DNA from 3 places in the Lysobacter sp. 05T417 genome. Region 3 is predicted to be linked to each of the others. Evidence: predicted binding sites of a transcription regulator. Region 3 holds the regulator's gene; each other region holds the start of a gene.
What was found. Region 3 encodes HrcA, which represses chaperone genes, less so after heat shock. Its sites were predicted from a motif close to TTNGCACTCNNNNNNNNNGAGTGCNAA; they were not measured.

Region 1 (9,759 bases), on a different contig from region 3:
TGGGCCTGAAGTTCGCCCTGGTGTACGGCGGCGTCGACTACGACAAGCAGCGCGAGCTGCTGCAGAAGGGCGCCGACGTCATCATCGCCACCCCCGGCCGCCTGATCGACTACGTCAAGCAGCACAAGGTCGTGTCGCTGCACGCCTGCGAGATCTGCGTGCTCGACGAAGCCGACCGCATGTTCGACCTGGGCTTCATCAAGGACATCCGCTTCCTGCTGCGCCGCATGCCGATCCGCACCGAGCGGCAGACGCTGCTGTTCTCGGCCACGCTCAGCCATCGCGTGCTGGAGCTGGCGTACGAGCACATGAACGAGCCCGAGAAGATCGTCGTCGAGACCGAGTTCATCACGGCCGCGAAGGTCCGCCAGAAGGTCTACTTCCCGGCCGACGAAGAGAAGATCCCGCTGCTGCTGGGCCTGCTGTCGCGCAGTGAAGGCGCGCGCACGATGGTGTTCGTCAACACCAAGGCGTTCGTCGAGCGCGTCGCACGTTCGCTCGAGCGTGGCGGCTACCGCGTCGGCGTGCTGTCGGGCGACGTGCCGCAGAAGAAGCGCGAGTCGCTGCTCAACAAGTTCCAGAAGGGGCAGCTCGAGATCCTCGTCGCCACCGACGTGGCCGCGCGCGGCCTGCACATCGACGGCGTCTCGCATGTCTACAACTACGACCTGCCGTTCGATGCCGAGGACTACGTCCACCGCATCGGCCGCACCGCGCGCCTGGGCGCCGAGGGCGACGCGATCAGCTTCGCCTGCGAGCGCTACGCGATGTCGCTGCCGGACATCGAGGCCTACATCGAGCAGAAGCTGCCGGTAGTGGCGGTCGAGCCCGACCTGCTGGTTGCGCTGCCGCGCGCGCCGCGCGAAGTGCCGGCCGGCGAGCCGGGCGAAGAAGAAGAGAGCATTGGCGCGATCTTCAAGGAAGCGCGCGAGCAGCGTGCGGCCGACGAGGAGCGTCGTGGTGGTGGTCGCAGTGGCGGCGGTCGCAGCGGCAGTGGCGCCGGTGGCCCGCGTCGCAGCAGCGGTGGTCGCAGCGATGGTCGCCCTGGCGAGCGCCGTGAAGGCGGCGCGCCGCGTGGCGAGCGCAAGCCGCGCGCGGCCGCAGCCATGGCCGAAGGCGGTGCAGCCGTTATCGCCGCGCCTGTCGCTGCGGCGGTCACGGCGCCGACCCCGGGCCTGGACGATGCCGAGCGCGCACCGCGCAAGCGCCGTCGCCGTCGCGGTGGCAAGCGCGTGGAGGGCAATGGCGAGGCCACGGCCGCCGTCGCCACGCCGTCGGGCAAGGCCACCCAGGTGCATGCACAGAAGCCGAAGGCCGGTGCCGCGTCCGCCGAGAAGCCGGGCCTGCTCAACCGCATCGGCCGCAGTCTCAAGTCGCTGATCACCCGCGCACCGCGCAGCCAGCACTGAGCCTTGAGCCCCTCTCCCGCGTGCGGGAGAGGGGTTGGGGTGAGGCAGTAGCACGGCGCCGCAAGTGGCGCTCTCATCCGCCCTCCGGGCACCTTCTGCCGCACGCGGGGGAACGGACGCGTCTGTGCCAACCGGATCACCGTCGCGGTTTTCGCCCCGCCGCTGGCCTTCCTTGCCCGCGCCGCCGATACTTGGCGGCATCAGCAAGCACCGGTGAGCGATGAGCGTCCTGCGCTTCGACAATGTCAGCAAGCGATACAGCGGCGGCCACGACGCGCTGAGCGAAGTGAGCTTCGAAGTGGCGCCGGGCGAGATGTTGTTCGTGACCGGCCATTCCGGTGCCGGCAAGAGCACCCTGCTCAAACTCATCCATCTCTCCGAACGGCCCAGCCGCGGCGCGGTGCTGTTCGGCGACCGCAACCTGCTCAAGGTGCGCGGGCGTCGCATCGCCCTGCACCGGCGCGAAGTCGGCGTTGTCTTCCAGGACCATCGCCTGCTCGCCGATCGCAGCGTCGCCGACAACGTCGCCCTGCCGCTGATCCTGCGTGGCCTACGCCGTGGCGATATCGGCAAGCGCGTGCGCAGCGTGCTCGACAAGGTCGGCCTGGGCGCTCGCGCCGAGGCATTGCCGACGCAGCTGTCGGCCGGTGAGCAGCAGCGTGTCGGTATTGCCCGCGCCATCGTCGGCGAACCGCGCCTGCTGGTCGCCGACGAACCCACCGGCAATCTCGACCCCACCTTGTCGGCGGAGATCATGGCGCTGTTCGAGTCGCTGCCCGAGCGCGGCACCAGCGTGCTGGTCGCCAGCCACGACCTGGCGCTGGTCAAACGCATGAAGAAGCGCGTGCTCGTGCTCAACCAGGGCCGCCTGGTCGATGACATCTCGCCCGAGGACCTGGCCCAGTGAGCGCCACGTCGCCGGACGCGGCCAAGCCGCAGCCCGCAGCCGCCAAGCCGCGCCCACAGGCGCCGCGTTCGCGCCTGGGTACCTGGTTCGACCATCATCTCTACAGCCTCGTCGCCAGCCTCGGCCGGATGTTCCACAAGCCCTGGGCGACCGCACTCACCATTGGCGTGATGGCGGTGGCGATCACTCTGCCGCTGGGCCTGTGGGCGGCGCTGGGCAACATCGAACGCTTCACCGGCTCGGTGCAGCAGGCGCGCCAGATCAGCCTGTTCCTCAAGCCCTCGGTTGCGCTCGACCGCGCCCGTGCGCTCGCCGACGAGCTGCGCGGTCGCGCCGATGTCGCCGCGCTCGAACTGCGCACGCCCGAGCAGGGCATGCAGGAACTGCGTGAGCGCAGCGGCCTGGGCGACGCGATATCCGCGGTCACGTCCGATGAAGGCGAGGGCAATCCGTTGCCGAGCGTGCTGATCGTCAGCCCGAAGGGCGACGAGGCCCAACTAGCCGCATCGCTGGAGAACCTGCCCGAAGTCGACGTCGTCCAGCACGATGCCGGCTGGCGCCAGCGCCTGGACAGCTGGCTGCGTTTCGGCGTGCGCCTGGCCTGGGTGCTGGGCATGCTGCTGGGCCTGGGCGCGCTGCTGGTGGTCGGCAACACCGTGCGCCTGGACATCCAGTCGCGACGCGAGGAAATCGCCGTGCTGCAACAACTCGGCGCCACCGACGGTTTCATCCGTCGCCCGTTCCTCTATCTCGGCCTGAGCTACGGTCTGGTTGCGGGCCTGATCGCGCTGGCCCTGCTCACCGCGGCCGACCTGGCGCTGCGCGTGCCGCTGGCCGACCTCGCCCGCAGCTACGGCAGCGGCTTCGCGCTGCAGGGTTTCGACCTGGCGCATGCGGGTGCGATTGTTTTCGGGTCCGGCCTGCTCGGCTGGATCGGCGCCGGTTTCGTTACCGGTCATTACCTGCGCCAGACCCGGCCCATTTCGTAAGTGATCCAGGCATGAGTTCCCACGACCTTCGACACCTCGCCAGCACCGCGCCGCGGATCATGGTCGTGGACGGTTCCAAGCTGGTGCGCAAGCTGATCGGCGACGTGCTCACGCGCGAACTCGCCGACGCGGTGGTCGTGCCGTGCGCGGGCATCGCCGAAGCACAGGCGGCGCTGGCCGAAGGCCCGGTCGATCTGGTCACCACATCGCTGTCGCTGCCCGACGGCGACGGCATCGCCCTGGCGCGCGCCGTGCGCGAGTCGGCCGGTCAGGCCTACGTGCCGATCATCGTCGTCTCCGGCGACGCGCAGTCGCACCTGGAATCGCGCAGCTTCACCGAAGACGTCACCGACTACTTCGACAAGGGCCTGGGCCACAGCGCACTGGCGGCCTTCATCCGCGGCTACGTGCAACCTCAGCCGATCCCGGGTGCGCGCGTGCTTTACGTCGAGGACAGCAAGGTCGTCGCCCTGGCGACCAAGCGCATGCTCGAACGCGCCGGCCTGAGCGTGCTGCACTTCATCGGTGTCGAAGAAGCGCTGGAGTTCCTCGAGACCCGTCGCGGCCAGGACGACATCGGCGCCGACCTGGTGCTGACCGACGTCTATCTGAAAGGCGCGCTCAGCGGCAACGACCTGCTCGAACGCCTGCGCCACGACTTCGGCCACGGCAAGCGCCGCCTGCCGGTGCTGGTGATGACCGGCGACGCCAATGCCCACAACCAGAGCGCGCTGCTGCGCGCCGGCGCCAACGACCTGGTGCTCAAGCCGATTGAAGAGCGCCTGCTGATCACCAAGACGCTGTTCCAGCTGCGCCTGTCGCGGCTGCCGGAGCAGGCGGCACTGGACGCATGAACGACGGCGGTGACCGCTCCGCCCGCGTCAGCCTCGAACCGTCCTGGAAGGAGCGGGTAGGCGACTACCTGCAACGTCCCGACATGCAGGCGCTGTCGAGCTACCTGCGTGAGCGCAAGGCCGCCGGCGTCAACGTCTATCCGCCGGGCCCCACCATCTTCGCCGCCTTCGACGCAACGCCGTTCGATGCGGTCAAGGTCGTCGTCCTCGGCCAGGACCCGTACCACGGCCACGGCCAGGCCCACGGTCTGTGCTTCTCGGTGCAGCCCGGCGTCGCCGTCCCGCCTTCGCTGCTCAACATCTTCAAGGAGATCGAGCGCGACCTCGGCATCGCCCGACCCGACCACGGCTGCCTGTTGCCCTGGGCGCAGCGCGGCGTGCTGCTGCTCAACGCGGTGCTGTCGGTGGAGGAAGGCAATGCCGGCGCCCACCAGGGCAAGGGCTGGGAGGGGTTCACCGACCACGTCGTCGAGACCCTCAACCGCGAGCGCGAGGGCCTGGTGTTCCTGCTCTGGGGCAGTTACGCCCAGGCCAAGGGCAAGGTCATCGATTCGCGCCGGCACCGGGTGCTCAAGGCGCCGCATCCCTCGCCGTTGTCGGCGCACCGCGGGTTCCTGGGCTGCGGGCACTTTTCGGCCGCCAACGAGTACCTGCAGCGGCGTGGCCAGGCCGGAATCGACTGGTCCCTGCCGCCCCGGTCCCAGCTGGCACTCTGACCCCGCCTGCGGCGCGATCCCGAACCTGAACGGTTCCATTGTTGCACTGCTGCAACAGTGCGGAACTTCCAGGGCCTTTAGCAGTCCTACAACCCGACTGCTAAGATGCCTGCCATGACCACGACGAGCTTTTCCAACAGCGGCCTTCCCAACAGCGGCCTGTCTACTGCCCTGGTCGCCAACAACATCCCCGTGCCGAGCGCGCTCGGCTCGCTGGACGCCTACGTCAACGCGGTGCACCGCATCCCGGTGCTGACCGTCGAGGACGAACAGGCGCTGGCCCGCCGTTTCCGCGAAGGCGAAGACCTCGACGCCGCCCGTGAGCTGGTGCACTCGCACCTGCGCTTCGTCGTGCACGTCGCCCGTGGCTACAACGGCTACGGCCTGCAGATCGGCGACCTGATCCAGGAAGGCAACATCGGCCTGATGAAGGCCGTGAAGCGTTTCGACCCCGATCAGGGCGTGCGCCTGGTGTCGTTCGCCGTGCATTGGATCCGTGCCGAGATGCACGAGTTCATCCTCAAGAACTGGCGCATCGTCAAGGTCGCCACGACCAAGGCGCAGCGCAAGCTGTTCTTCAACCTGCGCAAGTCCAAGACCCGCCTGGGCTGGATGAACGCCGAAGAAGTCCGTGCCGTCGCGCGTGATCTCAACGTCTCCGAGCGCGAAGTGCTGGAGATGGAATCGCGTCTGTCGGGCCGTGATATCGGCTTCGACGCGCCGGATGACGACGACGATGGCGCACCGCCGTCGCCGGTGGCCTACCTGCGCGCCGATGGCGAGGATCCCTCGCAGACCTACGAGCGCGAAGACGAGGAAGACGGTCACCTGGCGCTGCTGCGCGAAGGCCTGTCGGAACTGGATGCGCGCTCGCGCGACATCATCAAGCGCCGCTGGCTCGACGACGAAAGCAAGATCACGCTGCAGGAGCTGGCCGACGAGTACGGCGTCAGCGCCGAACGCATCCGCCAGATCGAAGCCAACGCGCTCAAGAAGATGCGCGCGCTGTTCGCGGCGTAAGCGTCAGCGGCATGCAATGCAGAACGGCCCGGGAAACCGGGCCGTTTTCGTTTGCACTGAGCACCGTCATCCCCGCGAAGGCGGGGATCCATGGACGTTGCTCTGACTCACGGGGCCCGCCGCCTTGTCCTGCCCCAGGATGATCCGCGCGTGCCGCTGGTAGCTCCAGTACGCCCACGCCCAGTTGATCAGCACGATGATCCGGTTGCGGAAGCCGATCAGGAAGAACACGTGCGCCGCCAGCCAGAACCACCACGCCAGCAACCCTGACAGCTTGAAGCCATGCAGGTCGACGACCGCGGCCATGCGCCCGATCGTCGCGAGGTTGCCGAAATCGCGATAGCGGAACGCCGGTGCCGGCTTGCCCGAGAGCCGCGCGCGGATCGCCGCGGCGACGTGCGCACCCATCTGCTTCGCCGCCGGGGCCACGCCGGGCACCGGCTTGCCGTCCTGCACCACGCTGGCCAGGTCGCCGGCGACGAAGATCTCCGGATGGCCCGGCACGCTCAGGTCGGCCGCAACCGGCACGCGCCCGGCACGATCGCGCTCCACGCCAAGCAACGCCCCCAACGGGGATGCCGCAACGCCTGCGGCCCACAACACCGTGCGTGCGGGAACGAACTGCTCGCCCAATGTGTATCCACGCGCATCGATGCGGCTGACCGGCGTACCCGTCACCACCTCGACGCCGAGCTTCTCCAGCTGGCGCCGCGCCTTGTCGGACAGCGACTCGGGAAACGACGCCAGCACGCGTGGCCCGGCTTCCACCAGCCGGACGCGCGCATGCGAAGGATCGATGTTGCGGAACTCGCGCTTGAGCGTGTGCCGCGCGATCTCCGCCAGCGTGCCGGCCAGTTCGACACCGGTCGGGCCGCCGCCGACGACGGCGAAGCTCAGCCACGCCGAACGCTCCTCCGGGTCGTCGCACGCCTCTGCGCGCTCGAACGCCAGCAGCAGTCGCCGACGAATCGCCAGCGCGTCATCCAGCGTCTTCAGCCCCGGCGCATCCTTGCTCCATTCGTCGTGGCCGAAGTAGGCATGGGTGGCGCCGCTGGCCAGCAGCAGGCAGTCGTAGTCCAGTCGTTCGCCATCGGCAAGCCTCACCGTACGCACCTGCGTATCGATGCCGGTGACCTCGCCCAGGCGCACCTCGACATTGCGCTGGTTGCGCAGGATGTGGCGCAGCGGCGCGGCGATGTCGGGCGAGGACAGGCCGGCGGTGGCGACCTGGTAGAGCAGGGGCTGGAACAGATGATGGTTGCGGCGGTCGATCAGGGTGATGTCGACGTCGTCGCCCGCCAACGCACGCGTGGTCCACAGGCCACCGAAGCCGCCACCGACGACGACAACGCGGGGGCGTGCAGGAATCGAACTCATGCTTTGGCTGCTCCATGTTGCGCATCCACGTCGTCGTGGTCGCGATCAATGCGCGAGTGATGCTTGGTATCGCGCATGAACACATACACCAGCAGCGACACCGCCACGCAGGCCGTCACGTACCAGTAGAAGTACGACTCATGGCCGATCTGCTTGAACCACAGCGCAAGGTACTCGGCGGTGCCGCCGAACAGCGACACCGTCAGCGCATACGGCAGTCCGACCCCGAGCGCGCGAATGTGCGCGGGGAACAACTCGGCTTTCACCACCGCATTGATCGAGGTGTAGCCGCTGACGATGACCAGCCCGGTCATGACCCAGGCGAACGCGCTCCACACGCTGCCTGCGCCGGCGATGCCGCTGAGGATCGTATACGTGCACAGCGTGCCGAGCACGCCGAACGCGATCAGGATCGGACGCCGGCCGATGCGGTCCGACAGGGCGCCGACCAGCGGCTGCAGCAGCATGAACACCAGCAGCGATGCCGCCGACACCAGCGTCGCATCGGCCTTGCTGAAGCCGCCGGTGTTGACCAGGAACTTCTGCGGATACGTGGTGAAGGTATAGAACGAGAGCGTCCCGCCCATCGTCAGGCCGACGACAGTCAGCACCTCACGCGGATGCTGCAGCAATACGCGCAGGCTGCCACGCTGCTTGTGATCCTGGCTTCTGGCGATGGCAAACGATTCGGTTTCCTGCATGCCGCGGCGCAGGTACAGCGCAGTCACCGCGCACAGCGCACCGACCACGAATGGGATCCGCCAGCCCCAGTCCTGCAGCTGCTCCTCGGTCAAGAGCAGGCGCTGCAGCAACACCAGCAATCCTAGCGCCAGCAGCTGCCCCATCACCAGCGTTACGTACTGGAAGCTCGACCAGAATCCGCGCCGACGCGCATCGGCCATCTCGCTGAGATAGGTCGCCGATGTGCCGTACTCGCCGCCAACGCTCAGGCCCTGCAGCAACCGCGCGAACACCAGCAGCGCCGGCGCGGCGATGCCGATGCGCTCATGGCCCGGCGCCACCGCGATCAGCAGCGAGCCGGCGCACATCAGCAGCACCGACAGCATCAGCGCCGCCTTGCGGCCGTGGCGGTCGGCATACAGCCCCATCAGCCAGCCGCCGACGGGACGCATCAGGAAGCCGACCGCGAACACCGCCGCGGTGTCGAGCAACTGCGCGGTGGTGTCGCCCTTGGGGAAGAAATGCGGCGCGAAGTAGATGGCGAACGCGGAGTAGGCGTACCAGTCGTACCACTCCACCAGGTTGCCGACCGAACCGCTGAAGATGCTGCGCAGGCGGTGGGCGGGAGTCATCCGGGTCGTCGCATCCATGCGCACAGTTTGCCCGAACTCAGCCCAGTCGCTGCGCCAGCAAGGCCTCGAGCTTGCGCTGGTCGGCTGCGAAGCGGCGGATGCCGTCGGCCAGCTTGTCGTTGGCCATCGCGTCCTCGTTGTGCTGCCAGCGGAACGCGGCTTCGTCGAGTGCCGCCGGTGCCGGAGCACGGTCGCCGGTGTCGTTGAGCGCGCGCGGCACGCCGCCTTCGCTGGCGGCCAGTTCGGCCAGCAGCTCCGGCGAGATCGTCAGGCGATCGCAGCCGGCCAGCGCCAGCACCTGCCCGGTGTTGCGGAAGCTCGCGCCCATCACCACGGTGTTGAAGCCGTGGCGCTTGTAGTGGTGCCAGATGCGGGTGACCGACTGCACGCCCGGGTCGTCCTGCGGCGTGGCCGGCTTCTCCGCGCCGTTGGCCAGGTGCCAGTCGAGGATGCGACCGACGAAGGGCGAGATCAGGAACACGCCGGCCTCGGCGCAGGCGACGGCCTGGGCGAACGAGAACAGCAGCGTGAGGTTGCAGTTGATGCCTTCGCGCTCGAGCTGTTCGGCGGCGCGGATGCCTTCCCAGGTCGACGCGGTCTTGATCAGCAGCCGCTCGCGACCGATGCCGGCCTTCTCGTACAGCGCGACCAGCTTGCGTGCCTTGGCCAGCGTGGCTTCGGTGTCGAAGCTCAGGCGGGCGTCGACTTCGGTCGAGACGCGGCCCGGGATCAACTTGAGGATCTCGGTGCCGATGGTGACTGCCAGCACGTCGGAGGCATCGGCGATGCGCTCGGCCAGGTCGGAACCGCGCGCCTGCGCCAAGGCTGCATCGATCAGCGGCGAATAGGCCGGGATGGAGGCAGCCTTGAGCAGCAGCGACGGGTTGGTGGTGGCGTCGAGCGGATGGAAGCGGGCGATCGCTTCGATGTCGCCGGTATCAGCGACGACGGCGGACAGGCTGCGCAGTTGTTCGAGCTGGCTGGTCACGATCTGGGGGGTCCTGGCGTCGATGGGTCGAGTGTCGGGGGCATTGTCCCCGATTAAATCATGGTAGCGCTAACATTCACCGCACGGTCCAACGTAATGCCGTCGCCTCCGCCCTGGGTTAGGCTCGGCGCGACCCCGCCTGGAAGCGTGTCATGGCCGAACCGCAACGCCGAATCGCCCTGCTGG
Region 2 (9,759 bases), on a different contig from region 3:
GATAGCGCAAGGAGTCAAACGCGCAAGCAGTGGTGCGTCGGCCAGTGAATGGGCGCATCTGGGTGGCATGGAAATTGCCATCCAAAAGCGAATAGCGGAATTGCGGTAGCGCACAAAAAAAGCCCCGCATCGCTGCGGGGCTTTTCGTGTTGCTTTGGTATCGCTACATCAGCGCTGGAGGCTGGATCAGAAGTCCATGCCGCCCATGCCGCCCATGCCGCCGCCCGGCATCGCCGGCTCGTCCTTCTTCGGCAGCTCGGCGACCATGGCTTCAGTCGTGATCATCAGGCCGGCGATGGACGCTGCGTTCTGCAGCGCGGTGCGGGTGACCTTGGTCGGGTCCAGGATGCCCAGCTCGATCATGTCGCCGAACTCGCCGTTGGCGGCGTTGTAGCCGAAGCTGCCCTTGCCCTCGGCGACCTTGTTGACGATGACCGACGGCTCTTCACCGGCGTTGGTGACGATCTCGCGCAGCGGCGCTTCCATCGCGCGCAGGGCGATCTGGATGCCGTGGTTCTGGTCTTCGTTGGCACCCTTGAGGTTGGCGATCGCAGCCTTGGCGCGCAGCAGTGCAACGCCGCCGCCCGGGACGATGCCCTCTTCAACGGCAGCACGCGTGGCGTGCAGGGCGTCTTCGACGCGTGCCTTCTTTTCCTTCATCTCGATCTCGGTCGAAGCGCCGACCTTGATCACCGCAACGCCGCCGGCCAGCTTGGCCACGCGCTCCTGCAGCTTCTCGCGGTCGTAGTCGGAAGAGGTCTCCTCGATCTGCGCCTTGATCTGCTTGATGCGCGACTGGATGCCGTCGGCTTCGCCGGCGCCGTCGATGATGGTGGTGTTCTCCTTGGAGACCTGCACCTTCTTCGCGCGGCCCAGATCCTTGATCGTGGCCTTCTCGAGCTGCAGGCCGACTTCCTCGGAGATCACGGTGCCGCCGGTGAGGACGGCCATGTCTTCCAGCATCGCCTTGCGACGGTCGCCGAAGCCCGGCGCCTTGACGGCGCAGACCTTGACGATGCCGCGGATGGTGTTGACCACCAGGGTCGCCAGCGCTTCGCCTTCGACTTCCTCGGCGACGATCAGCAGCGGCTTGCCGGCCTTGGCCACGCCCTCGAGGACGGGCAGCAGGTCGCGCACGTTGGAGATCTTCTTGTCGTACAGCAGGATGAACGGATCATCCAGTTCGGCCTGCATCGACTGCTGGTTGTTGATGAAGTACGGCGACAGGTAGCCGCGGTCGAACTGCATGCCCTCGACGACGTCGAGCTCGTTCTCCAGGCCCGAACCGTCTTCAACGGTGATCACGCCTTCCTTGCCAACCTTGTCCATCGCCTGGGCGATCAGGTCGCCGATGTTGGCGTCGGAGTTGGCCGAGATCGTACCGACCTGGGCGATTTCCTTGTTGGTCGAGGACGGCTTGGAGATCTTCTTGAGCTCGTCGACAGCAGCGACGACGGCCTTGTCGATACCGCGCTTGAGGTCCATCGGGTTCATGCCGGCAGCGACGGCCTTCATGCCTTCGCGGATCAGCGCCTGGGCGAGGACGGTGGCGGTGGTGGTGCCGTCACCGGCGTTGTCGGAGGTCTTGGAAGCGACTTCCTTCACCATCTGCGCGCCCATGTTCTCGAACTTGTCGGCAAGCTCGATTTCCTTGGCGACGGAGACGCCGTCCTTGGTGATGGTCGGGGCGCCGAAGCTCTTCTCGAGCACGACGTTGCGACCCTTCGGGCCGAGCGTGGCCTTGACGGCATTGGCGAGCACATTGACGCCGCGCAGCATCTTGACGCGCGCGTCCTCACCGAAACGAATTTCCTTGGCAGCCATTTTCTATTACCTCAAAAGCGGGAATTGGGAATTGGGAATTGGGAACGAAAGGTTCGCGACGGGAATGGGGTGGGAGGGGGAAGTGCGCGATGCGCTACGTTCCCGTTTCCCGATTCCCGCAGTGGCTCTCAGGCGAGCACCGCGAAGATGTCGTCTTCCTTGACCACCAGGTATTCGGTGCCGTCGAGCTTCACTTCGGTGCCGCTGTACTTGCCGAACAGGACCTTGTCGCCAACCTTCACCGAGGTCGGGCGGACGGTGCCGTTGTCGAGGACCTTGCCGGCGCCGACGGCGACGACTTCACCCTTGATCGGCTTCTCGGTGGCCGAGTCCGGAATCACGATGCCGCCAGCGGACATCTTTTCTTCTTCCATGCGCTTGATGACCACGCGGTCGTAGAGCGGCTTGATATTCATCGCGACAAATCTCCGAGGGATGTACGTAAGTTGTTGAACGAACGGGAAAAGTGATCGAATTTTAGCAGTCGACCCTGATGAGTGCCAATGTCAGGGACGAAGAAACCCGGCGAACCGGGACAGCGGGGGAGATTGGGTCCGCGCGGAGGGCTTTCAAGGGGCTCATGCGTTTGAGGCCCGAGCCTGGGGTGGGACCCGGCCACAAAAGGAAAGAGCGCGGCCCCGAAGGGACGCGCTCTTTCTGGTACGGAGGTGGCTGTCCTGTGCTCGTCGCGTCCTGCGCACGGCCCCGAACCGACGCCTTGTCACTACCAACGCCCTTGTCGGCAGGGCTCAATACTCTGCGCTTCGGCACAGTTCGGCCAGCGTCGGTGTGTTGAATTCTGGTAGCGTGACGTTCCGGAAAAGCTTGAAATCGTTGGTCTCCGCTGCAGGTATTGACGCACTGCGCTACCCATTGGACACAGCAATGGGTGAATTTTGTTCACTACGTGAATAACGGTAGCAATCCGACATGACTCCGCAACAGCGCATTCGACTCGCCCGCCGTCATTGCGGGCTTTCGCAGGCCGCCCTGGGGGCCGCCGTGGGCGTGCAGCGCAGCGCGGTGGGGCACTGGGAGGCGGCGCGGGGCAAGTACCCGAGCGTGGCCCACCTCCGCGAGATCGCGCTGGTCACCGGCGTGCAGTTCGAGTGGCTGGCTACCGGGCGCGGAACCATGGGGCTGTCGGCAGATACCGCCCTGGATTCGGTCGCCGCTGCCGACGCGCTGCTGGTCGATGATCCGCTCGAGCTGCGGTTGCTGGCGGCCTTCCGCGAAGCACCAACCCGCTCGAAGGCGCCACTGGTGGAGGTGGTCGAACAACTGGCGCAGTTGCGAACCGGGCGCGGTCGCGGGCGGGCACCGGCGCCGTAGCGGCTCAGCCGCCGCCGAGCCGTTTCACCACAGCCGGCGGCAGCGCCGAGCAGTCGCCGGCCGGTTCGAACGGGGCGGTTGCGGCGGCGCCGTCGATCGCCAGTTGCAGGCGCCTGGGCAGCGGCGGCGCACTGATCGTGGCTGCCCAGACCGCGCGGATGGTCCCCTGCATGGGCGGCTCGGCCAGCGGGTTGCCGCTGGCATCGACGTACAGCAGCTGGCCCGGCGCCGAGGCGACGCCTTCGGCGCTGGCTGCGTCCAGCAGGCTCATCGTCTCCGGCTCGCTCCAGCAAGTCATCGCGTTTTCGCAGCTGAGGTCGGCCAGCACCCGCGGCGCCGCGGCATCGACCAGCTGGCAGGCCGCATGCACGCGGATGCCGTAGGCCGGCTGGGCTGCAGCCATGACCGGGGCGGCACAGGCGAGCGCGAACAACAACGCGACCGGGACGGTCGGCAGCAGGCGTGGGCAGTGGCGATGGGACATCGAACCTCCTCCGGCGCGGCCGGACGGGTGCCGGCGCCGGCAGCCTACGGCATCCACCGGCGCATTGGGCAACACAGGCCGTTGCACCGGGTCATTCGCCCACCCCGGAGGCGGCAGCTACACTTGCGCCCCTCATGACCCTGCCCCCCGCATCGCCCGTACGGCTGGTCCTCAGCACCTGCGCCGACCCGCTATGAACTGCCCGAGGCGGTCGCGGTCGAAGCCGTTGGCGGCCTTGCCCCCTACCTGCAGTGGGTGGCCGAACAGACCCGTGAACATGACTGAATCGATTCGACTGCGACCACGACTGCGCGCCGCGCTGCTGAAGACCTTCCTGGTCGCCTCCGCGCTGACGACGGCGCCGGCATTTGCCGCGATCAACCCCGACGACCTGCTGCCGGTCGACGAGGCCTTCGCGCTGCGCGCCGAAGCACCCAGCGCCGACCGCATCGAGATCCGCTGGCATATCGCCGACGGTTACTACCTCTACAAGCACCGCATCGCCGTGCAGGCCGACGCGGCCTTTGCCGCGCAGCCGTTGCAGCTGCCGCCTGGCAAAGCCCATCAGGACGAGTTCTTCGGGCGCGTGGAGACCTACCGGCAGGCGCTCACGGCGGTGCTCCCAGGCACCGCGGGCACGGGCGGCGCCAGACCTGGCCAGGTCACGCTGAAGATCCGCTACCAGGGCTGCGCGGACGTCGGCATCTGCTATCCGCCGCAGACGCGCAACCTGACCGTGACACTGCCAACGGCCAACGCCGCCGCTTCCGGCGAACCCGTCGTCGCCTTCGGTCCGGCGCGCGGTGGCGCCGCGCTTGGCGGTGGCCTGGTGGCTGGCAGCGGCGCTGCCGATGCGCTGCCGCTGCCGCCGGAACAGGCATTCGGTTTCGAGGCGATCGCCGGCGACGGCAACACCCTGCTGCTGCGCTTCACGCCGGCGCGGGGCTATTACCTGTATCGCGACAAGACCACGCTGCGTCTCGACGAGGCCGCGGGCAAGGCCGGCATTGCGCTGGGCAGCCCGCGCTGGCCGCAGGGCGTGGCTCATCGCGACGAACACTTCGGCAACGTCATCGTCTATTTCGACCAGGTCGAGTTGCCGGTCGCACTGACGCGCAGCAAGGCCGATGCGGCGACGGTGCGGCTCACGGCCGGCTTCCAGGGATGCCAGACCGACGGCATCTGCTATCCGCCGATGACGCGGACGGTGGAGGTTGCGTTGCCGGCGGGGGTGGTTGCGGTGGGGGCGGTTGCGGCGGCGGCGGCTGACCGGCAACCCATCCCCTCCCCGGCCCTCACCTTGAAGGGGAGCGAGCAAAGCGGCGGCGCTGCTGTCGCGCCCGCTTCTGACCTGGCCGAGGACAGCCGCCTTGCGGCCTCGCTCGCCGGGCCGAACCGCTGGTGGGCACTGGCGAGCTTCTTCGGCTTTGGCCTGCTGCTTTCGTTCACGCCCTGCGTGCTGCCGATGATCCCGATCCTGTCGGGCCTGATCGCCGGCCATGGCCCGGGCCTGGGCGCGCGCCGCGCATTCGCGTTGTCGTTCGTCTACGTGCTGTCCAGCGCGCTGGTGTTCACCGTCGCCGGCGTGGTCGCCGGCCTGGTCGGCGCCAACCTGCAGATCGCGTTCCAGAATCCGTGGGTGATCGGCGCATTCGCGCTGCTGTTCGTGGTGCTGTCGTTGTCCAGCTTCGGCCTGTACGAACTGCAGTTGCCGGCCGGACTTCGCAACCGGCTCGGCTCGATGAGCGACCAGCAACGCGGTGGCTCATGGGCCGGTGTTGCCGTGATGGGCGCGCTGTCGGCCCTGATCGTCGGGCCATGCGTGGCACCGCCGCTGGCGGCCGGCGTGCTCTACATCGGCCAGACCCAGGATCCGTTGTTCGGCGGCGCCGCGCTGTTCCTGCTGGCGATGGGCATGGGCGTGCCGCTGCTCGCCTTCGGCGTTGCCGCCGGCAAGGGTCTGCCCACCAGCGGCCCGTGGATGGTCGCGGTGCAGCGCGTGTTCGGTTTCATCTTCCTTGGCCTGGCGGTGTGGATGCTGTCGCGCGTGCTGCCGGGCGCGGCGACGCTGGCGCTGTGGGGCGTGTTGCTGCTGGCGGCCGCGGCGACCATCGCCGTGGCGCTCAAGGCGACGCAGGGTTTTGCAATTCGCGTGCTCGGATCGACGGCTGCATTGCTGCTGGGTATGGTCGGCGCGGGTCAGCTGCTCGGTGCGATGGCCGGCTCCAGCGATCCGCTGCAGCCACTCGCCGGCCTGCGCGGCGGCGGCGAAGCCCATGCGGCCGAACTGCCGTTCCGCACGATCAAGTCGCTGGCCGATCTCGACCGCGAAGTCGCTGCGGCCAAGGCCGCCGGCAAGCCGGTGATGCTCGACTTCTATGCCGACTGGTGCGTGTCGTGCAAGGAAATGGAGAAGTACACCTTCCCCGATGCCTCGGTGCAGTCGGCGCTCTCGGGCTTCGTCCTGCTCAAGGCCGACGTCACCGCCAATGACGATGTCGACCAGGCGCTGATGACGCAGCTGGGGATCGTCGGCCCGCCGGCGACGCTCTATTACGTCGACGGCGCCGAACGCCGCAACCTGCGGCTTTTCGGCTTCGAGAAGGCCGGACCGTTCGTCGAGCGAATCGGCAAGGCCAGCCGCTGATGGCCTGCCTGTGATGGCCTGCCTGTGATGGCCTGCCCGTGATGGCCCGCCTCTGATGGCCCGACTCTCATGGCATTGAGCGCCACCACGAGGATCCTGCTCGTCGCGGTCGCCGCCGGCGGCCTGGGCGTCATCGCCGGGCTGTGGTCGAACGGCCCGGGACCGCTGTTGCGTACAGAGGTCGGCCAGCGCGCGCTGCAGACGGCCATGGAAGCGACCGCGCCGCCGCCACCGGCCGGCCTGGCGGTCGCCCGTCGTGGCGAGGCCATCCCCGCGTTGCAGCTGCCCGGGCTCGACGGCCGCCCGCTCCGCCTTCCGGCCGACTATGCCGGCCGGCCGATCCTGATCAACCTGTGGGCGAGCTGGTGTGGGCCGTGCATCGAGGAGATGCCGGAGCTGGACCGCTTCGCCGCCAGCCAGGGCGCCAACGGCACGCAAGTGGTCGGCATCGCCCTGGATGATGCCGCCTCGGTCCAGGCCTTCCTGCAGCGGATCCCGGTCGGCTACCCGATCGCCCTCGACCAGGCCGGCCCGCGCGATGCCGGCGTGCAACTGGGCAATCCCAAGGGCGTTTTGCCCTATACGGTGCTGATTTCCGCCGATGGGCGCCTGCTCAAGCAGAAGATCGGGCCGTTTGCGCACGGCGAAATCGACGACTGGGTCGCAGATTAGAGCGTCCACTCAAACAACTGCTTAAATCCTGAGAACTCCGCCGATACGGTAGCGAACGTCTGGACTCCCCGCCCGGCTTCGCGCACACTGCCGGCCTTTAGAGTTGTTAGTCAGGAGCGTCACGGTCCGCCATGGCGAAGCTGTTGGTTCTGCACGGCCCCAACCTCAATCTGCTCGGCAGCCGCGAGCCGGAGGTGTACGGCCATGCCACCCTGGCCGACATCGACAGCGACCTGCGCCAGCGCACCGAGGCCGCCGGGCACGCCTTCGAAAGCCTGCAGGCCAACGCCGAGCACGTGCTGGTCGATCGCATCCAGGCCGCCCGCGATGACGGCACGGCCCTGGTCCTGATCAACCCGGCCGCCTTCACCCACACCAGCGTGGCCATCCGCGACGCGCTGGCGGCGGTCGCCATCCCTTTCTTCGAAGTGCACCTGTCCAACCCACACCGGCGCGAACCGTTCCGCCACACCAGCTACTTCAGCGACCTCGCGGTCGGCGTGGTCTGCGGCTTCGGAGCCGACAGTTACCGCTACGCCCTCGACGCCGCACTCAAGCGCCTGGGCTGAGCCGCGCCGCGGCCAGCCCCGACAGCCCTTTACGTTCGACCGTCCTGTCCGGACGAAACATCACCTGACTACCTGAGGCCCACCATGGACCTGCGCAAAATCAAGAAACTCATCGACCTGCTCGAGGAGTCCAACCTCGCCGAGATCGAGATCAAGGAAGGCGAAGAGTCCGTCCGCCTCGCCCGCACACCGCGTGGCGTCGCCGCGGCCGCGCCGATCATGCACGCCGCACCGGTCGCGCACGCCCCGGTGATGCCGATGCAGGGCCCGACCGAGGCCGCCACCGGCGGCCACGCCAAGCCGCACGCCGACCTGCCCGAAGGCCACATCGTGCGCGCACCGATGGTCGGCACCTTCTACGGCTCGCCGTCGCCGGACAAGCCGGCATTCGTCAGCGTCGGCCAGGCGGTCAAGGCCGGCGACACGCTCGGCATCATTGAAGCGATGAAGATGTTCAACCCGATCGAGGCCGACGTCGCCGGCACCGTGCTCAAGGTGATGGTCGAGAACGGCCAGCCGATCGAGTTCGACCAGCCGCTGTTCGTCATCGGGTGAGATCAGCCCATGCTCGATAAAGTCGTAATCGCCAACCGCGGTGAGATCGCGCTGCGCATCCTGCGCGCGTGCCACGCGCTGGGCATCCGTACGGTCGCGGTGCATTCCACCGTCGACCGCAACCTCAAGCACGTCGCGATGGCCGACGAGTCGGTCTGCATCGGCCCGGCACCGTCGACCGACAGCTACCTCAACATGGCGCAGATCATTGCCGCTGCCGAGGTGACCGACGCCCAGGCAATCCACCCGGGCTACGGCTTCCTGTCGGAGAACGCCGACTTCGCCGAGCGCGTGGAGCAGTCGGGCTTCATCTTCATCGGGCCCAAGGCCGACACGATCCGCCTGATGGGCGACAAGGTCGAGGCAATCCGCGCGATGAAGGCCGCTGGCGTGCCGTGCGTGCCCGGCAGCGGTGGCCCGCTCGGCGACGACCCGGCGACCAACGTCAAGATCGCGCGCGAGATCGGCTACCCGATCATCGTCAAGGCCGCCGGTGGCGGCGGCGGCCGCGGCATGCGCGTGGTCCACACCGAGGCGCACCTGACGGTGGCCATCCAGACCACGAAGTCCGAGGCCAAGGCCGCGTTCGGCAACGACATGGTCTACATGGAGAAGTTCCTGGAGAATCCGCGCCACGTGGAGATCCAGGTACTCGCCGACGGCCAGGGCCAGGCGATCCATCTGGGCGAACGCGACTGCTCGATGCAGCGCCGCCACCAGAAGGTGGTCGAGGAAGCGCCGGCGCCGGGCATCACGCCCGAGCAGCGCGCGGAGATCGGCAAGGTCTGCGTCGAGGCCTGCCTGCGCATCGGCTACCGCGGCGCCGGCACGTTCGAGTTCCTGTACGAGAACGGCCGCTTCTACTTCATCGAGATGAACACCCGCATCCAGGTCGAGCATCCGGTCACCGAGATGGTCACCGGCATCGACCTGGTGCGCGAGCAGCTCAACATCGCCGCCGGCCACAAGCTCACGATCAAGCAGAGCGACGTGGTGCTGGAAGGCCATGCGATCGAATGCCGCATCAACGCAGAGGATCCGGAGACGTTCATGCCGTTCCCGGGCCTGATCCAGCACTTCCACGCACCGGGCGGCCCGGGCGTGCGCGTCGACAGCCACATCTACGAGGGCTATCGCGTGCCGCCGAACTACGACTCGATGATCGGCAAGCTGATCGTGCACGGCCCCGACCGCGAGACCGCGATCGCGCGCATGCGCGTGGCGCTGAGCGAGATGGTCGTCGACGGCATCAAGACCAACGTGCCGCTGCAGCAGCGAATCATGTCCGATGCCGGTTTCCAGCAGGGTGGAATGAACATCCACTACCTGGAAAAGCGCCTGAAGGAACAGAAGGAAAAGGCGCTGTCGATCGTTTGATCGGCGTCGTACCAGGTGACATGAAGCTGGCTGACATGAAGCTGACTGACACGAAGACGGCGCCGAAAGGCGCCGTTCTTTTGTCCGCAGTGTGAGCTGTCATCGCATCAACTGTGGCACCACATCCCGGCGAACGCCGGGACCCACCTGGACCTTCAGCGCGCGCCCACGACCTGCGACGCGTCTGCAGTCGCCTCGACGTCGCCCGGTTCCGCCTTCGCCGGCTGTGCACTGCCGGGGATCGAACTGACGCCGTCGGCCGAGGCCGGACTGATGATCATCACGTACTCGCTCGAGCC
Region 3 (9,759 bases):
GTGCTGGCAGAAAGGTTCGCTGCCGCTTCGCGGCGCATCCGGCCAAGGGCGTCGGCGGCCTGGCGCCAGTCGCGACGCGCGGTCTCGATCTCGCTGTCGAGGCGGGCCAGGCGCACGCCGGCACCTTGCAGGGATTCCAGTTCGGCGGCGATCGCATCGCGCTGGGTCGCCAGCTGCTCGGGCGGAACCCGGTGCTTGCGCGCCAGTTCGTGGATGCGGGTCAGGCGCTGTTCGATCGCTTCCAGGGCGGAGGGATCGAGGTCGAGGTCGCTGCGGATGCGGTCGAGCAGGGCCAGGGCCTCGTCGACCTGGATCGCGGCGGCGTCGAGCATGCCGTCGACATCGCCCAGCCGGGGCTCGTGTTCGAGCACGCGCTGCAGGTCGCTGCGCACCTGCTGCAGGCTGCGCGACAGCGATGGGCCTTCGTCGCCGCCGAGGCGGGCGAAGGCGCCTTCGCAGGCCGAAATCAGGTCGGCGGCGTGGGACTGGCGGCGGTGGTCGTCCTGCAGGCGGGCGATGGCGTCGGCCTCGAGGTCCTCGCGGTCGAGCTCGCCATGCTGGTGTTCCAGCCAGCCGATGCGGTCGGACACGTCGCCCTTGGCCGACAGTTCGTCGCGCTCGGTCAGCAATGCGCTCCAGCGCGCCGCGGCAGTGCCGACAGCCGCCAGTTCGGCCTGGGTGCGGCCGAAGGCGTCGAGCAGCGCCAGCTGGCTGGGGCGCGACAGCAGCGCCTGGTGTTCGTGCTGGCCATGGATCTCGACCAGCAGCGCGGACAGCTCGCTGAGCTGGCCCAGGGTGACCGGGCGGCCATTGACCCAGGCGCGCGAGCCGCCGTCGGCGCGGATCACGCGGCGGATCTGGCAGGGGGCGTCCTGGGAGGCATCGTCTTCGTCGAGCTCGTTGTCGCGCAGCCAGGCGCGCGCCAGCGGGACGTCGTCGAGGCTGAAGCCGGCGACCAGTTCGGCGCGATCGGCGCCATGGCGGACCACGCCGCTGTCGGCGCGCAGGCCCGAGATCAGGCCCAGCGCATCGACCAGCAACGATTTGCCGGCGCCGGTCTCGCCGGAGATGACGGTCAGGCCGGGGCCGAAGCCGAGCTCGGCTTCGTTGACCACGGCGAACTGCTTGAGGGAGAGATGGACGAGCATGGAGCGCGATTGTGCCTCGTGTCGGTTGCGGCGTGATAGCGGGGCGGCGTCTCGCAGGTTCAGATCGGCGGCGCCGGTCGCGAAAACCCTTGCACCTGCCCGGGCTGCGCCCTATCAATAGCGACGCCATGAACCGCAAATCTGCCGATCCCAGCCTCGACCCGCGTGCACGGCAGCTGTTGCGCACCCTGATTGGCCGCTACATCCACAGCGGCGAACCGATCGGCTCGCAGACCCTGGCCCGCCATGCCGGCCTGGACGTCAGCGCGGCGACCATCCGCAACATCCTTTCCGACCTGGAAGACGCCGGCCTGCTGAGCGCGCCGCACAGCTCGGCCGGGCGCATCCCGACCGCGCAGGGCTACCGCCTGTTCGTCGACTCGCTGCTGCAGGTGCGGCCGCTGCCCGACAGCGACCTGGCCCGCCTTCGCGGCGAGCTGCCGGCCGGTTCCGGCACCCAGGCGCTGCTGGGCAGTGCCTCGGAGCTGTTGTCGGCGATGACCCACTTCGTCGGCGTGGTCAGCGTGCCCCGGCGCGAGCAGTTCGCCTTCCGCCGGATCGACTTCGTCCCGCTCGACGGCGCCCGCGTGCTGGCGATCCTGGTTTTCGCCGACAACGAAGTGCAGAACCGCATCGTCCAGACCCGCCGCCCGTTCGACGCCGGCGAACTCGAGCGCGTCGCCAACTACCTGAACGCCCATTTTGCCGGGCGCACCGTGGCCGACATCCGCGCCACCCTGGTGCGCGAGCTGCGCAGCGCCCAGACCGAGATGCAGACGCTGTTGACGCAGTCGGTGGAGCTGGCCGAGCAGGCCCTGGCCCCGGGTGGCGACGACATGGTCCTGTCCGGGCAGACGCGCCTGATGGGCGTGCAGGAGCTGGCCGACCTCGACCGCCTGCGCGACCTGTTTGATGCCTTCGCCCGCAAGCGCGAGATCCTGCAACTGCTCGAGCGCACCGTGCAGGCGCCGGGCGTGCGCATCTTCATCGGCGAAGAAACCGGCCTGGCGCCGCTGGAGGGGATGTCGCTGGTGACCGCTCCCTACGTTGCCGCCGGTGGCAGTGGCCAGGTACTGGGCGTGCTCGGGGTGATCGGGCCGAGCCGGATGGCCTACGACCGGGTGATCCCGGTGGTGCAGGCCGCCGCCGACGCACTGGGCGCGGCGATCCATTCCGAGTCCTGAGGTCCCGTCCCCGGCAGGTCGGTGAGGGCAGGGCCCACGGCTCCGGCCCCGGACCGTCCCTGACGCCCCCGGGCGCGGCCTGGCCGCTGCCAATGGAACAGTTCGTCTTGAAACCTCGCGGGGCGGCCCCATTGCTGCCCTGTCGCGCATGAGCGCGGATTTCCGAATGTTTGGCGCCCCTGGCGCAGGGATGGAGCACCGCATGACCCACATCGACCCGATTGAAACCCCCGACAACGACACCCCGGACCTGGCCGGCGGCACCGCCGACGGCGCCTCGCTGGCCGCCCAGCTTGAGGCCGTCCGTGCCGAACTGGCGCAGGTGCGCGAAGAGTCGCTGCGCGAACGCGCCGAACTCGACAACCAGCGCAAGCGCATGGCCCGCGACATCGACATGGCGCGCAAGTTCGCCAACGAGCGCGTGCTCGGCGACCTGCTGCCGGTGATCGACAGCCTCGAAGCCGGCCTCACCATCCAGGCCGACACCGCCCAGCACCTGCGCGAAGGCATGGAGCTGACCCTGCGCCAGCTGCTCAAGGTCGTCACCGACAACGGTCTGGTCGCGATCGATCCGGCCGGCAAGAGCTTCAACCCGGAGCAGCACCAGGCGATGAGCATGGTCGAGAGCGCCGGGCATGCACCGGGCGACGTGGTCCAGGTCTACCAGAAGGGCTGGCTGCTCAATGAGCGCCTGCTGCGCCCGGCGCTGGTGGTGGTGGCCAAGCACGACTGAACGAGCGGGGCAGGCAGGCGCCATGCGGCCACTGGTCGCTTGAAGAGCCCGCCGCCGGCCCCCAGATAACGCACATCGGCGCCACTACAGATTCGGCGCCACTCAATTTCAAGCATTAGCGAGGGAGCTACACACATGGGCAAGATCATCGGTATCGATCTGGGCACGACCAATTCGTGCGTCGCGATCATGGAAGGCGGCAAGGCCAAGGTCATCGAGAACGCGGAAGGCGATCGCACCACGCCTTCGATCGTGGCCTTCACCAAGGACGGCGAAGTCCTGGTCGGCGCCTCGGCCAAGCGCCAGGCCGTCACCAACCCGAAGAACACCTTTTTCGCGGTCAAGCGCCTGATCGGCCGCAAGTTCACCGACGCCGAAGTCCAGAAGGACCTCGACCTGGTGCCGTACGCCATCGTCGCGCACGAGAACGGCGACGCGTGGGTGTCCACCGCCGACGGCAACAAGATGGCGCCGCAGCAGATCTCCGCTGAAGTGCTGGCGAAGATGAAGAAGACCGCCGAAGCCTACCTGGGCGAGACGGTCACCGAAGCGGTGATCACCGTGCCGGCCTACTTCAACGACAGCCAGCGTCAGGCGACCAAGGACGCCGGCAAGATCGCCGGCCTCGACGTCAAGCGCATCATCAACGAGCCGACCGCGGCCGCGCTGGCCTATGGCATGGACAAGAAGGGCGGCGACCGCAAGATCGCGGTCTACGACCTGGGCGGCGGCACCTTCGACGTGTCGATCATCGAGATCGCGTCCGTCGACGGCGAGATGCAGGTCGAGGTGCTGGCCACCAATGGCGACACCTTCCTGGGTGGCGAGGACTTCGACAAGCGCGTCATCGACTACCTCGTGGAGGAGTTCCAGAAGGACCAGGGCATCGACCTTCGCAAGGACCCGCTGGCCCTGCAGCGCCTGAAGGACGCGGCCGAGCGCGCCAAGATCGAGCTGTCGAGCGCGCAGCAGACCGAGGTCAACCTGCCGTACGTCACCGCTGACGCCTCGGGCCCCAAGCACCTCAACATCAAGCTGACCCGCGCCAAGCTCGAAGCTCTGGTCGAAGACCTGGTCAAGCGCACCATCGAGCCGTGCCGCATCGCCCTGAACGACGCCGGCCTGCGTGCCAGCGAGATCAGCGAAGTGATCCTGGTCGGCGGCCAGACCCGCATGCCCAAGGTGCAGCAGGCCGTGGCCGAGTTCTTCGGCAAGGAACCGCGCAAGGACGTCAACCCCGACGAGGCCGTGGCAGTGGGCGCCGCGATCCAGGGCGGCGTGCTGGCCGGCGACGTCAAGGACGTGCTGCTGCTCGACGTTACCCCGCTGTCGCTGGGCATCGAAACCCTGGGCGGCGTGTTCACCAAGATCATCGAGAAGAACACCACCATCCCGACCAAGGCCTCGCAGACCTTCAGCACCGCCGAGGACAACCAGTCCGCGGTGACCGTGCACGTGCTGCAGGGTGAGCGCGAGCAGGCTCGCTACAACAAGTCGCTGGCCCGCTTCGACCTGACCGGCATCGAAGCCGCGCCGCGCGGCATGCCGCAGGTGGAGGTGTCGTTCGACATCGACGCCAACGGCATCCTGCACGTGTCGGCCAAGGACAAGAAGACCAACAAGGAACAGAAGGTCGAGATCAAGGCGGGCTCCGGCCTGTCCGAGGACGAGATCGCCAAGATGGTCGCCGACGCGGAAGCCAACCGCGAGGAAGACCAGAAGTTCCACGAGCTGGTGCAGGCCCGCAACCACGCCGACGCGCTGATCCACAGCGCCCGCAGCGCGATCAAGGACAATGGCGACAAGGTCGCCGGCGACGTGATCGGCCGCACCGAAGGCGCGATTGCCGAGCTGGAGACGGCGATGAAGGGCGACGACAAGGGCCAGATCGAGGCCAAGTCGAAGGCGCTGGAGGAAGCGGCGCAATCGCTGTTCGCCGCCGCTGCCGCATCGTCGCAGCCGGGCCAGGAAGGCGGTGGTGGCGCGCCGAAGTCCGATGACGTCGTGGACGCCGAGTTCACTGAAGTCAAGGACGACAAGAAGTAAGGCGGAACTCGTCACTGGAACGGGGAGCCGGAGTGAGGACAGCGCAGCCAACGGCAGTGCTTCCGCAACCGGTTCCCCTTTCTCGTGTCGCGCCCACTGCATTCCAGGGGCCGCGCGGTCCTTCGCTTTGACGATTTCCCCTTTTACTGAGTTTCCGAGTCATTCCCGGCAATGAGCAAGCGCGATTACTACGAAGTCCTGGGCGTGGCCCGTGACGCCAGCGACGAAGACCTGAAGAAGGCTTACCGCCGCTGCGCGATGAAGCACCACCCGGACCGCAATCCGGGCGACGCTGCCGCCGAGGCGACGTTCAAGGAATGCAAGGAGGCCTATGAGGTCCTGGCCGACGGCAATCGCCGCCGCGCCTACGACCAGCATGGCCACGCTGCGTTCGAGCACGGCATGGGCGGAGGTGGCGGCGGGGCCGGCTACGCCGACATGGGCGATATCTTCGGCGACATCTTCGGCAACATTTTCGGTGGCGGCGCTGCCCGCGGACCGCGTCGCGGCGCCGACATCGGCTACGTGATGGAGCTGTCGCTGGAAGAGGCGGTCGGCGGCATCGAGAAGCAGATCGAGATCCCGACGCTCGACGAATGCGACACCTGTGACGGCACCGGATCGGCCGACGGCAACCTGGAGACCTGCTCGACCTGCCAGGGTCGCGGCCAGGTGCGTTTCCAGCGCGGCATCTTCTCGATGCAGCAGGCCTGCCCGCATTGCGGCGGCCGCGGAAAGACCATCGCCAACCCGTGTGGCGACTGCAACGGCCAGGGGCGCTTGGAGCGCACCAAGACCCTGCAGGTCAAGATTCCGGCGGGCGTCGACAATGGCGACCGCATCCGCCTCAACGGCGAGGGCGAGGCCGGCCCGGCCGGCTCGCCCCCGGGCGACCTGTATGTCGACGTGCGCGTGCGCGAGCACGAGATCTTCCAGCGCGACGGCGACGACCTGCATTGCGAAGTGCCGGTGCGCATTTCGCAGGCGGCGCTCGGCGACACCATCCGCGTGCCCACGCTCGATGGTGAAGTCGAACTGCGCATTCCGGCCGAGAGCCAGACCGGCAAGCTGTTCCGCCTGCGCGACAAGGGCGTGCAGTCGGTGCGCAGCCGCGCGCCGGGCGACCTGTACTGCCGCATCGTGGTGGAGACGCCGGTCAACCTGACCCCTGAGCAGCGCGAGCTGCTGGAGAAGTTCGAAGCGACGTTCGTCGGGGAGGGAGCCCGTCGACATTCGCCGCGCGCCTCCACCTTTCTGGACGGGGTGAAGGGCTTCTGGGACCGGATGACGTCCTGAGCAATCGTGTTTGCCCATCGCGCGGCCTTGTCGCGCGATGAATGCGCGTTTAGCCTGCGCGCATGAATGAATCGATCCCACCGGTCCGTGTGCTGATCCACGGAGTGAGCGGCCGCATGGGCCAGGCCCTGCTGCGGCTGGCCGGCGAGCGCGACGACATCGCCGTGGTCGCCGCGGTATCGCGCTCACAGCCTTCCCAGCGCGTCGTCGAAGGCGTGCCGCACTTCGCCGCGACCGAGCTGTCGGGCGTGCCGCCGTTCGATGTCGCGATCGATTTCAGCCTGCCGCAGGGCTTCGACGCGATCCTCGAGTTGTGCAGCCATCGCGGAGCTGCGCTGGTGTCCGGCACGACCGGGCTCGAAGAGGGTCAGCGCCAGGCGCTCGGCGTGGCGTCGCAACGCATCGCGCTGTTGTGGGCGGCGAACTTCAGCCTCGGCGTGGCCGTGCTGAGCGAACTGGTCGAACGGGCTGCCGCGGCACTGCCGGGCTGGGACTGCGACATCGTGGAATCGCACCACGTGCACAAGAAGGATGCGCCGTCCGGGACTGCCTTGGCCCTGGGCGCCAGCGCCGAGTACGGTGGGGCGCAGCCGCGCTACGCCTCGCTGCGGGCCGGCGACATCGTGGGTGAGCACCTGGTGCAATTCGCCACCGCCGGCGAGCGCATCGAGCTGGTGCACCGGGCCACCAACCGCGACATCTTCGCCCGCGGAGCACTGCACGCTGCCGCCAAGCTCGCCGCGAAGGCGCCTGGCCAGTACCGCCTGCGCGATTTGCTCTGAACCGCCATTGACGCCCGACCGGGGCCGCCGGACGGGCTGAAGCCCCGATTGGTGGCCTCGCGCCACCATCGCAGGCCTGAAGAATCCCTGGCCGCCATTCATTCAAGACTGGCGCCCGGGGCCGCGTGCCGCTAGAATTCCCGCTCGCCTGAACCCCTTCCGTCGGACCGGTCCCGCACCGCGTCCGCGCTTTGCTGCAGGCCGGTGTTTGCCAACTCTGGCTGCCGGCATCTGCGCAGCGGTGGGGGTGTCAGCACCCCCCGGCAGCCAAGGCGATCCCCGTGACCCAACCCGCAATCCTCGCACTCGAAGACGGCACCATCTTCGAGGGCGTTTCCGTAGGCGCGCCCGGCCTTTCAGTCGGCGAAGTCGTGTTCAACACGGCCATCACCGGCTACCAGGAAATCCTCACCGATCCGTCGTATGCACGGCAGATGGTGACGCTGACGTATCCGCACATCGGCAACACCGGTTGCACCGACCAGGACGACGAGGCCGCGCAGGCCTGGGCTGCCGGCCTGATCGTGCGCGATGTGCCGCGCCGCCCGAGCAACTGGCGCAGCCAGGTGTCGCTGCCGGAGTGGCTGGCCAAGCGCGGCATCGTCGCCATCGCCGACATCGACACGCGCAAGCTGACCCGCATCCTGCGCGAGAAGGGTGCGCAGAACGGCGCGCTGATGGCAGGGGAGATCAACGCCGAGAAGGCACTCGAAGCCGCGCGCAAGTTCCCCGGCCTCAAGGGCATGGACCTGGCCAAGGAAGTGACCACGGCCAAGCGCTACGAGTGGACCGACGGCCAGCTCGACCTGGACCGCAACGAGTTCGTCAAGGCGCCGCCGCGCTTCCACGTCGTGGCCTACGACTACGGCGTCAAGCACAACATCCTGCGCATGCTTGCCGAGCGCGGCTGCCGCCTGACCGTGGTGCCGGCGCAGACGCACGCCGCCGAAGTGCTGGCGCTCAAGCCCGACGGCGTGTTCCTGTCCAACGGCCCCGGCGATCCGGAGCCGTGCGACTACGCGATCAAGGCGATCGGCGAGTTCATCAAGGTAAAGATCCCGACCTTCGGCATCTGCCTGGGCCACCAGCTGCTGGCGTTGGCCAGCGGCGCGAAGACCATGAAGATGGGCACCGGCCACCACGGCGCCAACCATCCGGTCCAGGACCTCGACAGCGGCCGGGTGATGATCACCTCGCAGAACCACGGCTTTGCGGTCGATGAGCCCACGCTGCCGGCGAACGTGCGCGTGACCCATCGCTCGCTGTTCGACGGCACCAACCAGGGCATCGCCCTGACCGATGCGCCGGCCTTCAGTTTCCAGGGCCACCCCGAGGCCAGCCCCGGTCCGCACGACGTCGCGCCGCTGTTCGATCGCTTCGTGGCGATGATGGAGCAGGCCAAGTGACCCACGCGCTGCGCCGCGTGGCTGCGGTCGCACTGGTGCTGTTGCCCGTTGTGGCAGTGGCGGCGGTGCCGACCGATGGCCAGGTGGCGCGGGTCCAGCAGTTGCTGGGGTTCGACGAAGCGTTTGCGCTGACCATGGACGAGAAGTTCGAGCGCGCGCCGGAGCTGTCCCACTACAGCAGCACCGAGCGCACCTGCGTCAGCGGTCTGGTCCGGCCGGCATTTGCTGGTGCCCTCAATGACGCCTTCCGCAACCTGTTCGGTGACGGCGCGGTGGTCGAGGACTGGGAGCGCTTCGCGCAGACGCCCGGTGGTGCGCGTTTCATGGAGTTCGTGCGCAGCGGCGTCGTTGCAACGGCGCGCAATCAACCGCGCCCGGAACCGGAAGCCTTCATGCGGGGCATGACGCCCGAGCAGTTTGACGAAGTCTCGAAGTTCCTGGCCAGTCCGGCGGCTGCGGTGCTCAAGCGCGAGTTTCCGGAAATGGATCTACCGCAGGAGCAGCAGTCGATTCTGGCGGCAAAGGTTCATTCGCAGTGCGGCGTGGAGTTGCCCAAGGCGTGATGGGCGCGGCCGGCGCCAGTACCGCACGTGCGATGGATGCGCACAACAACCGGATCGGTGCGCGCATCGGCGCCACCGCCGGCAGCTGGAATTCGATGCAGCAGGCCACGCTCTCACAAGGCCGGCTTGCTGCGATTAGGAGCGGCGCGATCGATGCACATCTTTTGAGTGCACGATCCGCCGAGCAGATCACCTGGCTCGCACCCCACGCGTGGCAGGAACGACTTTACTGAGGACACCATGCCCAAGCGCACCGACATCAAGACCGTCCTGATCATCGGCGCTGGCCCGATCGTGATCGGCCAGGCCTGCGAATTCGATTATTCAGGCGCCCAGGCATGCAAGGCCCTGCGTGACGAGGGCTTCCGCGTGGTGCTGGTCAATTCCAACCCCGCGACCATCATGACCGACCCGAACATGGCCGACGCCGTGTACATCGAGCCGATCAACTGGCAGACGGTCGAGAAGATCATCGCCAAGGAGCGCCCGGACGCGCTGCTGCCGACCATGGGCGGACAGACCGCGCTGAACTGCGCGCTCGACCTGGCCGACAACGGCGTGCTGGAGAAGTACAACGTCGAACTGATCGGCGCCTCGCGCG

Region 1: rpoH (RNA polymerase sigma factor RpoH) is a predicted target of HrcA. The motif match lies at 4,953-4,979, and genes of this name have one in related genera.
Region 2: groES (co-chaperone GroES) is a predicted target of HrcA. The motif match lies at 2,302-2,328, and genes of this name have one in related genera.

Annotation. Positions count from the first base shown of each region.
Region 1 is NZ_JBFTLK010000005.1:201,305-211,063, forward strand. Features, by position in the region: gene rhlB (ATP-dependent RNA helicase RhlB) at 1-1,409, shown strand, start outside; gene ftsE (cell division ATP-binding protein FtsE) at 1,630-2,316, shown strand; gene ftsX (permease-like cell division protein FtsX) at 2,391-3,305, shown strand; gene AC1DER_RS10550 (response regulator) at 3,317-4,159, shown strand; gene ung (uracil-DNA glycosylase) at 4,156-4,875, shown strand; gene rpoH (RNA polymerase sigma factor RpoH) at 4,990-5,895, shown strand; gene AC1DER_RS10565 (NAD(P)/FAD-dependent oxidoreductase) at 5,962-7,272, opposite strand; gene AC1DER_RS10570 (MFS transporter) at 7,269-8,603, opposite strand; gene tal (transaldolase) at 8,623-9,573, opposite strand; gene AC1DER_RS10580 (NYN domain-containing protein) at 9,726-9,759, shown strand, end outside.
Region 2 is NZ_JBFTLK010000004.1:323,211-332,969, reverse strand. Features, by position in the region: gene groL (chaperonin GroEL) at 187-1,824, opposite strand; gene groES (co-chaperone GroES) at 1,953-2,240, opposite strand; gene AC1DER_RS09340 (helix-turn-helix transcriptional regulator) at 2,755-3,156, shown strand; gene AC1DER_RS09335 (hypothetical protein) at 3,161-3,640, opposite strand; gene AC1DER_RS09330 (protein-disulfide reductase DsbD) at 3,918-6,287, shown strand; gene AC1DER_RS09325 (TlpA family protein disulfide reductase) at 6,363-6,959, shown strand; gene aroQ (type II 3-dehydroquinate dehydratase) at 7,091-7,528, shown strand; gene accB (acetyl-CoA carboxylase biotin carboxyl carrier protein) at 7,613-8,083, shown strand; gene accC (acetyl-CoA carboxylase biotin carboxylase subunit) at 8,093-9,460, shown strand; gene AC1DER_RS09305 (hypothetical protein) at 9,616-9,759, opposite strand, start outside.
Region 3 is NZ_JBFTLK010000001.1:137,104-146,862, forward strand. Features, by position in the region: gene recN (DNA repair protein RecN) at 1-1,148, opposite strand, end outside; gene hrcA (heat-inducible transcriptional repressor HrcA) at 1,277-2,332, shown strand; gene grpE (nucleotide exchange factor GrpE) at 2,535-3,065, shown strand; gene dnaK (molecular chaperone DnaK) at 3,201-5,111, shown strand; gene dnaJ (molecular chaperone DnaJ) at 5,283-6,407, shown strand; gene dapB (4-hydroxy-tetrahydrodipicolinate reductase) at 6,470-7,189, shown strand; gene carA (glutamine-hydrolyzing carbamoyl-phosphate synthase small subunit) at 7,471-8,595, shown strand; gene AC1DER_RS00610 (hypothetical protein) at 8,592-9,158, shown strand; partial or broken gene AC1DER_RS00615 (hypothetical protein) at 9,155-9,391, shown strand; gene carB (carbamoyl-phosphate synthase large subunit) at 9,399-9,759, shown strand, end outside.